2 linked regions of the Tsuneonella mangrovi genome follow. The protein of the gene in region 2 interacts with the protein of the main gene of each other region in a pairwise test. Links are inferred from orthologs where the notes say so. Each region holds a gene or a part of one and is shown on either strand. Other genes may lie near its edges.

The links. Proteins that work in one complex are often made in the same cells at the same time.
Region 1: the proteins of rlmB (region 2) and tsaE interact in binary tests that used the Escherichia coli proteins (3 or more experiments, as listed by UniProt). The link is inferred for Tsuneonella mangrovi from one-to-one orthologs.

What each region holds. Positions count from the first base shown.
Region 1 is NZ_CP022889.1:411,332-416,481, reverse strand. Bases 840-3,839 are described here. They hold tsaE (tRNA (adenosine(37)-N6)-threonylcarbamoyltransferase complex ATPase subunit type 1 TsaE), read left to right. Parts: upstream 840-2,120; coding sequence 2,121-2,558; downstream 2,559-3,839. Other genes in these bases: CJO11_RS01970 (nucleotidyltransferase family protein), read left to right, coding at 3,541-3,839; CJO11_RS01975 (aminoglycoside phosphotransferase family protein), read left to right, coding at 2,555-3,544; CJO11_RS01985 (sensor histidine kinase), read left to right, coding at 840-2,124. In the rest of the region: more of CJO11_RS01985, read left to right, coding at 1-839; more of CJO11_RS01970, read left to right, coding at 3,840-4,263; double-strand break repair protein AddB, read left to right, coding at 4,256-5,150. UniProt on the Escherichia coli protein: Required for the formation of a threonylcarbamoyl group on adenosine at position 37 (t(6)A37) in tRNAs that read codons beginning with adenine.
Region 2 is NZ_CP022889.1:1,189,895-1,195,009, reverse strand. Bases 908-3,872 are described here. They hold rlmB (23S rRNA (guanosine(2251)-2'-O)-methyltransferase RlmB), read right to left. Parts: upstream 2,811-3,872; coding sequence 2,004-2,810; downstream 908-2,003. Other genes in these bases: CJO11_RS05905 (calcium-binding protein), read left to right, coding at 3,177-3,872; CJO11_RS05920 (HU family DNA-binding protein), read left to right, coding at 1,655-1,927; lon (endopeptidase La), read left to right, coding at 908-1,435. Also shown: more of lon, read left to right, coding at 1-907; more of CJO11_RS05905, read left to right, coding at 3,873-5,115. UniProt on the Escherichia coli protein: Specifically methylates the ribose of guanosine 2251 in 23S rRNA.

The DNA.
Region 1 (5,150 bases), 780 kb from region 2 along the record:
CTTGCCGGATGGCTGGGGCTGCCCAAGCTGCCGCAATATCTCAGCGAGCTCCACGCCGGGCAAGGCAACGGCCTTACCAAGCAACAGGTCACCGAGCTGGCAGAACACGTCAACCGTACCCAAAAGACCGCAGCGCCGTTCAGCATGGCGCTATCTGTCCCTGGATCGGAGCGAAGCTTCGCAGTGCGCGGGACGCTCGCCGATCCGCAGGTCTCACCGGGTGGCGCTGCGCTGTTGTGGATCTTCGACTTCTCAGACAGCGAGAGCGAACTCTCCCGGCTGCGAAGCGAAGCGGCCCGGGCGCGGAGCGATTTTGCTGCGCTGGTCGGGTTGATCGAAGCAGCCCCGATGCCGATGTGGTTTCGCGGCCCCGATGCCAAACTGCGCCTCGTCAACGCTGCTTATGTCGCAGCTGTCGCGGGCGATAGCGCCGATGCGGTGGTCGAAGCGCAGACCGAGTTGATCGAATCGGTCGATGGTCTCACAGCCGCGCAGATTGCGTCTCAGGCAGCGGAGCAACGCAGGCCGATCGAGCGTATCGTAGCAACGACGATCAGTGGTCAGCGGCGCTCGATGCGGGTAAGCGACTTGCCGCTCGGCGATGAAGGCGTGGCCGGCTACGCGGTCGATATCGAGGAAATGGAAGAGCAAGGTCGCGCGTTCCGAGCCTATCGCGATGCGCAGCGCCAGATGCTCGACCAGCTCGGCGTAGGCATCGCGCAGTTCGATCCCGACCGAAGGTTGGCATTTGCGAACCAGGCCTTCCGCCGCACGTTCACGATGCGCTCGGGAGCAGGCCCGGGCCTCGAATTCGAACGCTTCATGCGCGAATCGCGCGAGGCAGGTCGAACCCCGGAGGTTCGCGATTTCCCTGCCTGGCGCAGCGAACGCATCGAGTGGTTTGCGGCGGATGAACCGGCCGAAGAGAACTGGCCGCTGGCTGACGGCACGCACCTGCGGATCGTCGCGCAGCCGATGCCCGACGGTTCGCTGGTATTGATTGCGGAAGATCGCACCGAACAACTCGCATTGTCGGCGACGCGCGACACCTTGTTGCGTACCCGTACCGCGACTTTCGACAGCCTGTTCGAGGCGCTCGCGGTGTTCGCACCCGATGGCCACATGCAGTTGTGGAACCGCAGGTTTGCAGGGGCGTGGGGCCTTGAGGGTGAACAACTCGACGAGCATCCGACGGCGGAGGAATTCGTTGTCATGTTGGCTCCGTTGCTGACCAAGCCGAAGCAGGCGCAGGCGATTGGCGAAGTGGTGCGCGGGGCGACGCTCGACCGCAAGCAAACCGCTGGCCGTGTCGCGTTGAAGGATGGTCGGACGCTGGAAATCGCCGGGGTCCCGCTTCCGGATGGCAACGGCTTGCTGACGGTGCTCGACATCACCGATTCGCAAATGGCCGAAGATGCGCTGCGCGAGCGCAACCAGGCACTCGAGGCTGCGGACGAGGTCAAGACACGGTTCCTCGCCAACATGAGCTATGAGTTCCGCACTCCGCTGACTTCGATTGGCGGATTTGCCGAATTGCTCGAAGCAGGGGTGGCGGGCGAGCTTTCGGAGCAAGGCAAGGAATACGTCGCGGCGATCCTCGAATCGGTCCAGCGGTTGACCACGCAGGTCGAAAACGTCCTCGACCTCTCGCAAAGCGAAGCGGGGCTGCTGCCGATTTCGAAGGAACGGATCGAGTTGCTGCCGTTCGTCACGCAAATCGTCCGCGAGCGCGAGCAAGCGATCACCGGTAAGGGATTGAGCCTCGACCTGCGCGGTGGCGGTACGGCGAAGATTTCCGCCGACGAGCGCCAGTTGGGCCGGGCGATAGGTCAGCTACTCGATAATGCGATCGATGCGACGCCGAACGGCGGAAAGATCCTCGTCGACCTCTCTCGCAAGAGGGACGGGGTGCACATCGTCATTTCGGACAACGGACGCGGGATGTCGCGCGAGGAATTATCACGCGCGCTCGACGGCCTCAGGACCGGTGCTGACGGCAAGCTCGAACGCCGACAGGGGCTTGGCATCCCGCTTGCCCGCCAGTTGATCGAAGCGCATGGCGGCACACTCGAGATGCTGTCGCAAAAGGGCGCCGGGACGACCGCGACGATTTTCGTTCCGTGATCGTCGATCTCCCCGACATTGCAGCAATGGAAGTGTTCGGCGCACGGATCGCCGGCCAACTCCGGGTCGGCGATGTCGTGGCGCTGTCGGGCGACCTCGGGGCGGGGAAAACGACGCTTGCAAGAGCGATCATTGCCGCACTCGGTCACCGGAGCGAAGTTCCCTCGCCAACTTTCACGATTATCGAGACCTATGACGCGCTCGATCCGCCGCTCGTCCATGCAGACTTCTACCGCCTGGAGCGACCGGGCGAAATCGAGGAACTTGGCCTCGACGACTACCGTGAAGGTGCCGCACTTATTGCCGAATGGCCCGAAAACGCGGGCGGGTTTGCGCAGGAGCCCGGGTGCCTGTCGGTAACGCTCGAAAATGCGGGCGAGGGCAGAACAGCGATTGTCTTGCCCGGTTCATCTTGGCTAGGGCGCGAACCATGAGCGACCTGCCCGACGGGATTCACGCCTTTCTCGCCCAGTCCGGTTGGGGCAATGCCGCAATCGACCCGATCCCCGGTGACGCGTCGTTTCGCCGCTACTTCCGAATTGCCGACGGCGAACGCAAGGCGATGTTGATGCATGCGCCGCCGCCGCACGAGGACCCGCAGCCGTTTCTCGATGTAGCCGCCTGGCTCTCGCAGCACGACCTGCGCGCGCCGCAGATTTTCGCCGCTGACGGAGCACAAGGTTGGGTCCTGCTCGAGGACTTCGGCGACGACCGGATGCGCGACTGGCTCGATGCCAATCCATCTGGCGAAGACGGAGCCTACGCGGATGCTGTGGCGGTTCTCGCAACGCTACACCGCTGCGCGCCCGGACCTTTCCCGCCCTACGACTTGGCAACCTACCAGCGCGAAGCGGGCCTGTTCACTGAATGGTACTGCCCGGCGATGGGCCTCGAGGTTGATGCGGACGGCTACGTCGCGGCTTGGGAAGAAGCGCTCGCGCCCATGCTTGCTCGCCAGCTGCCCGGAGTAACCGTGCTGCGCGACTACCACGCAGAGAACATCATGCTGCTTGGCCCGGACCTACAAGGGCGAGGGCCGCAAGGCCTGATCGACTTCCAGGATGCGCTCGTCGGCCACCCGGCTTATGACTTGGTTTCATTGCTCCAGGATGCGCGGCGCGACGTCAGCCGCGAGCTGGAAGCGGCGATGCTGGCGCATTATCGCGAGCTTGCGTCCCCGGACGCCGATTTCGATGCCGATTACACCCGGCTCGGCGCGCAGCGGAACGCCAAGATCGTCGGTATCTTCGCCCGGCTATGGAAACGTGATGGCAAACAGCGTTACCTTGCTTACATTCCGCGCGTCTGGGAAGCGATGGAACGCGATCTCGAGCATCCGGCGCTCGCCGCGGTTGCCGCGTGGTTCGATGCCAATATCCCGCGCAATATCCGCGACGACTTTGGCGGAGAGTTGATGTGAGCGGGCTCGCTTCGGATACCGCGATGGTTATGGCGGCAGGCCTCGGCAAGCGAATGCGTCCGCTCACCGCTGCGCAGCCCAAGCCGATGGTCCGCGTCGCAGGCAAGGCGCTGATCGATCACACGCTCGACCGCCTCGCCGAAGCCGGGATTGGCCAGGCGGTGGTCAACGTCCATTACCTGGCCGACTCTCTCGAAGCGCACATCAAGGGCCGCAAGACACCGAAGGTGACGATCTCCGACGAGCGCGAAGCCTTGCTCGAAACCGGCGGCGGGATGGTCAAGGCGGTGAACGCTGGCCTGCTACCCGATCCGTTCTTCTGCCTCAACGCCGACAACATCTGGCTCGACGGGCCGCGCAATGCCTTCCTCGAACTGTCCGAGTTGTGGGACGCAAAGCGGATGGATGCGCTGTTGTTGGTGGTGCCGCATTCCCGTGCCAACAACTTCACCGGGCAGGGCGACTTCCATATGGACCCGCACGGGCGGCTCACCCGGCGACGCGCGGGACGGATCGCGCCGTTCATCTACACCGGGATCCAGATCGTGAGCCACCACCTGCTGCGCGATGCGCCGGAAGGGCGCTTCGGCACGATGCAATTGTGGGAACGGGCGATCGAGGAGGAGCGCCTGTTCGGCGCCAGCTTCACCGGGCAATGGTTCGAGGTTGGCACGCCGCAAGCGATCAAGCCGACCGAAGCGGTGCTGAAGGGTGTCTGAGGCGAAGCAACCAAGCGTCTATTCGATCGCCGCGCACCGCGGCTTTGCCGATGCCCTGGTAGCCGGTCTGATCCCGCGATATTCCGAACCCGAATTCGGCCTTGCCCGGCTGACCCTGCTGCTTCCTTCGACCCGCGCAGCACGGACTGTGCAAGAGGCCTTCATCCGCGCTTCCGGCGGCGGGATGCTGATGCCGCGAATGGCGGTGGTGGGCGACCTCGACCTCGACGAAACGCTCGGCGCGTTGCTCGACCCGCTGGGAGCGGCAGACATCGCTCCTGCGGTCGATCCGACTCGGCGCTGGCTGCGGCTCGCCGAAATCGTGCGCGAGGAACTGGGCAAGGATGCACCTCGCGGCTCGGCGCTCCTCAGGCTCGCCCGAGACGTTGCGACAACAATGGACCGCTTGCTGGTCGAAGACATCGGGCCCGAAGAGCTGCTTGAGGAACGCGTCGTCGGGATTGTCGGCGAGCTGGCGGGCCATTGGCAGAGGGCGACTCGGCGGTTTGCCAGGGTTCAGGCGAAATGGCTCGCCGAACTGGACGCCAGCGGAATGACCGATGCCGCTACGCGCCGCAATCGCCTGTTCGATTTTGCCGCTCGGCGCTGGCGCGAGGCACCGCCGCCGACGCCGATCGTGGCCGCCGGTGTTACCAGCGCGGCACCTGCGCTCGCACGGCTGCTGCGCGTCGTATCCGAGCTGCCCAAGGGCGCGGTCATCCTGCCGGACCTCGACCTCACGATGTCAAGTGAGGTTTGGGACGAGCTCGGCGCTGCCGGGGCCAGCGACAACCCGGGCGACCCGCCGTTCGGCGAAGGCGATGCGGTTGCCCATCCGCAGTACCACCTCAAGCTGTTGCTCAACCGGATGGGGATCAACCGGGACG
Region 2 (5,115 bases):
TCACTACGCGCTCGAAAAGGTCAAGGACCGGATCGTCGAATACCTCGCGGTGCAAGCGCGCACCAACAAGCTCAAGGGCCCGATCCTGTGCCTCGTCGGCCCGCCCGGTGTCGGCAAGACCTCGCTCGGCAAGTCGATTGCTCGCGCCACGGGCCGCGAATTCGTGCGCCAGTCGCTGGGCGGTGTGCGCGACGAAGCCGAAATCCGCGGCCACCGGCGCACCTATATCGGCTCGCTGCCGGGCAAGATCGTTTCGAACCTCAAGAAGGCCGGGACCAGCAATCCGCTGTTCCTGCTCGACGAGATCGACAAGCTCGGCCAGGACTTCCGCGGCGATCCCGCCTCGGCGCTGCTCGAAGTGCTCGACCCCGAGCAGAACAGCAAGTTCCAGGATCACTACCTGGAACTCGACCTCGACCTGTCGGACATCATGTTCGTGACCACCGCGAACAGCCTCAACTTGCCGCAGCCGCTGCTCGACCGGATGGAGATCATCCGGCTGGAGGGTTATACCGAGGACGAGAAAGTTGAGATCGCGATCCGTCACTTGCTGCCCAAGCAGGTCGAGGCGCATGGCCTCAAGGATGGCGAATTCGAACTGACCGAAGCTGCGCTGCGCGACCTGATCCGCTACTACACTCGCGAAGCGGGCGTGCGTACGCTCGAGCGCGAGATCGCCCGGCTGGCCCGCAAGAGCCTGCGCAAGATCCTCGAGAAGCAGGCGACCAGCGTCACCGTCACGCCCGAAAACCTCGGTGAGTTTGCCGGGGTGCGCAAGTTCAAGCACGGCATGAGCGAGGACGAGGCGCAAGTCGGTGCAGTCACCGGGCTCGCGTGGACCGAAGTTGGCGGCGAACTGCTGACGATCGAAAGCGTCACTACCCCGGGCAAGGGTGAAGTGAAGACGACCGGCAAGCTGGGCGACGTGATGACCGAAAGCATCGCGGCGGCGTTCAGCTTCGTGAAGGCGCGTGCGCCTGCCTATGGTATCAAGCCCTCGCTCTTCCAACGGCGCAACATCCACATCCACCTGCCCGAAGGTGCGGTGCCCAAGGACGGGCCGAGCGCGGGCGTGGGGATGGTCACTTCGATCGTCTCGACCCTTACCGGGATCGCGGTGCGGCCCGAAGTAGCTATGACCGGCGAAGTGACCCTGCGCGGGCGGGTGCTGGCGATCGGCGGGCTGAAGGAAAAGCTGCTCGCTGCGCTGCGCGGCGGCATCCAGACTGTGCTGATCCCGGAAGAGAACGTGAAGGACCTCGCCGAGATCCCGCAGAACATCAAGGATGGCCTCGAGATCGTGCCGGTGAGCCATGTCGACCAGGTGCTCGAACGGGCGCTGGTGGCGCCGCTCAGCGAGATCGAATGGAGCGAGGCCGACGACCTCGCCAGCCAGCCGGCCCCGTCTGCTGGCGACAGCAGCCGCGCGCACTGACCCCTCGGGTCGTTCGCTAACGGCCGCTACGGAACCGCCAAGTTCGGCGCTGTTTCGGCACGTTTTGTGCCGAAAGGGGGCGGCAACCGGCTTATGGCCGGATTTGCCTTTGACTCGCGCGCCAAAAATCTCTCAACTCCGCGCCTTCACGCAGGGTGATTCCCCGAGTCTCTTCGGATCGCGGATCACCGACCTGAGGATTCCTAGGGGGTTTAGCGGATGAACAAGAACGATCTGATCAGTGCGGTCGCCGAAACGGCAGGCCTTTCCAAGAGTGACGCGGCAAGCGCAGTGGAAGGCGTGTTCGATTCCATTTCTACGGCCCTGACCAAGGGCGATGAAGTGCGGCTGGTCGGGTTTGGCACCTTTACCGTGGCGCGGCGCAAGGCATCGACCGGGCGCAACCCGCGTACCGGCGAACCGATGACGATCAAGGCTTCGAACCAGCCCAAGTTCAAGGCCGGCAAGGGCCTCAAGGACGCGGTCAACTAAGGCGCCAGGGCCCGCCGAAAGGTCTCACGCACGCCGCGCGACCCGGAGAGGGTGCGCGGCGTTCGCATATCTCGCTTCAACAATCCGCGCCGGGCGCCGACCGTGTCGCCGCGGCGTAGAGCGCAATCGCGGCCGCGTTCGACACGTTGAGGCTTTCCATCGCATCCGAGATCGGCAGTTTCGCCAGTGCATCGCAGTGCGCGGCGATGTTGTGCCGCATCCCTTCGCCTTCCGCCCCCAGAACCAGCACCACCGGTCCCGCGGGCATGGCCTCCGCCAGGGTCGCTTCGGCTTCGCCGGCGAGGCCAATGCGCCAATATCCCGCCTCGGCGAGCTCCTCGAGCGCGCGAGCGAGATTGACCACCCGCACCCACGGCACGATCTCGAGCGCGCCCGATGCGGACTTGGCGAGCGTGCCCGATTCGGGCGGTGCGTGGCGGTCCTGCGTCACGATCGCGGCGGCATCGAACGCGGCCGCCGAGCGCAGGATAGCGCCCACGTTGTGCGGATCGGTCACCTGGTCGAGCACGAGGATCGGGCGTTCCGGATCGCCGATCACGTCGGCGAGGAAGACGTCCTCCAGCGCCGCGCATTCGAGCACCAGCCCTTGGTGCGGTGCGTCGCGCGCGACCAGTCGGGCAAGGTCGTGCCCGTCGGCATATTCGACCGGGAAATCGGGCGGCAGTTCGCCGTCCAGCGATTCGATGCCTTCGCGGGTCGCCCACAGCTTGCGGTGCTGGCGCTCGGGGTTCTTGAGCGCGGCCTCGACCGCATGGCGGCCCCACAGGCGCACCTGGCCCGCGCTGGCTCGGCCCGAGCCGCGCCCGCCCTGCATCCGGCCCGCGCGGCCGCGCATCGCCCGCTTGCGGTCACCCTTGGCCATTGCGGCCCCTCGCTGAATTGTGATCATTCGTCGTCATCGTCGCGCCTCCTGCCAGCCGCCCCATTGACAGGCAAGCACCGCTTCGCCATTGGGGCGCCTCTCGGTCGGCCGGCCCTGCCCTGCAGGGCCTTTTTCATCGCCGGAATCGATGCCCTGTGTGGACAGGTGGCCGAGTGGTTAAAGGCAGCAGACTGTAAATCTGCCCGCGCAAGCGTACGCTGGTTCGAATCCAGCCCTGTCCACCACCCTCTCAGGCTAATAGCTGGCAATCGACCGGAACGGCTCGTCGCGATTTCAAAGTAATACTTGCACCCGAAAAACCATTGTGGTTCATAGACATCGGATTGGTTTGCGGTGGGGGTCGCAATGTCGAGTGCGGGGATTGTTCAGGTTCTGACGGGTGCCATTTCGGATTCGAAGTTCTCTTCGGATGGCGCAACAGTTTACATCGCCAAGGGCAACTCGATCAAAGTAGTCGATGTCGCCACCGGTTCGATAACCCACAATTACGATCTCGGTATGGCCGTCGGCGCGTTCGATGTGTCGGTCGATGGGAGCACGCTCGTGGCCGGCGCGCTCGATACTGTGTCGGTGAACGGCCAAGACATGGTCACGATCTTCACGATCGACCTGGTGAACCAGACGGTGAGCCCTTCGCAGTTCGTGCTCTACACCGATGTGCCCAGTGTGCCTTACGACATCGCTGCAGTCGCGTCGGGCGATATGCTCGTGTCGTATTCCACCAACAGCAATCTGGGTGCATTCGATCCGTCAACCGGCCTGATTTCCGACAGCGGGATTTCGCCTGGCAGCGGCCGCGCAGTGTTGATCGATTCGGCCGACGGGTCGACCGTCTACATCCTTAGCAACAGCGTTCAGCAAACCTCCGAAGTCTACAAGGACGGGGTCGGGATCATCGCGAGCGAGCTCAGGATTGCCGATCCCTATGCCGGCGCGTCCGTACCGCCGCCGCTGTCCGGCGCTGGCGCGATTTCGACCGACGGATCGTTGATCCTGTCGTCCGACCAGAACGTGCTGGTGGACGATCACCTTCAATTCGTGAAGCAACTGGACCAGTATTCCAGCGCCGGTTCGGACATCGACGAAGTCAACAATATCGCCTGGATTTCGCTGTTCGGAAGCGCGATCGCCAAGGTCGACCTGGCAACCGGCCAGACGGTGGAAATCTACCAGCTCGATGCCGACATCGACTTTCAAAGCACCCAATTCACCAGCATCAAAGCAAAGTACGGCGATCTGCTCCAGGTGAGCGCCGACGGCAATTACCTGTCAGCGATCACGACCGACGGGGTCGAGTTGATAAACCTGGCCACCGCACAGCCGTCGGCCACCAACGGTGACGATGTCATCACTCGTGGTTCGAACCTCATCGGCCTTGCGGGCAACGATACCCTCGGCGGTCCGGCTGGCGGGCAGTCGATGTCGGGCGGCCCGGGCGACGATACCTATTTGCTGTATGATATCGGCGATACGGCCCACGAGAAGCCCGGCGAAGGCAACGACACGGTCCTCACCAAGTTCAACTATGCCTCGCTCCCCGACAACATCGAGAACCTCATTTTTGTAGGCACGGGCGATGCAGTTCTCGAGGGCAACGACCTCAACAATTACGTCGTCGGCGGATCCGGCAATGACGAGTTCAACGGGAGCTTCGGCAACGATATTTTCGACGGCAAGGACGGAACCGACCTCGTCAATTATTCGGGCTACCTCGGGCCGGTCACGATCGACCTCAACGTTACCGGTCGCCAGGACGCCGGATCGGCTGGCCAGGACATCCTGCGCAACATCGAGTCGGTCAGGGGTTCGGATGGCGACGACACGTTGCTGGGAAGCAACGGGGCCAACGAACTGGACGGTTTCCTCGGCAATGACACCATCGATGGGCGAGGCGGCGATGATCACCTGATCGGTGGGGGCGGCAACGATACCCTGATGGGGAATTCGGGCCGCGACCTCATCGAAGGCGGCGACGGCAACGACACGTTGCTCGGCGGTGCCAGCATCGACACCCTCGTGGGCGGAAGCGGTGACGACATCCTCGATGGCGGAACCGGTGCCGACGTGATGTCGGGCGGGCTCGGTGCCGATACATATTACATCGACTACGCTGGCGACCAGGTCACCGAACAGGGGACCAACGATATCGATACGATCGTCAGTTCAATCGACTACGCGCAGCTGCCCGATCTGGTGGAGAACCTCACACTCTCCGGCGGAGCGCAACTCGGCGGGGGCAACGCTCTCGACAACCGCATCGATGCGGGGGCCTCGGGAATCGAGC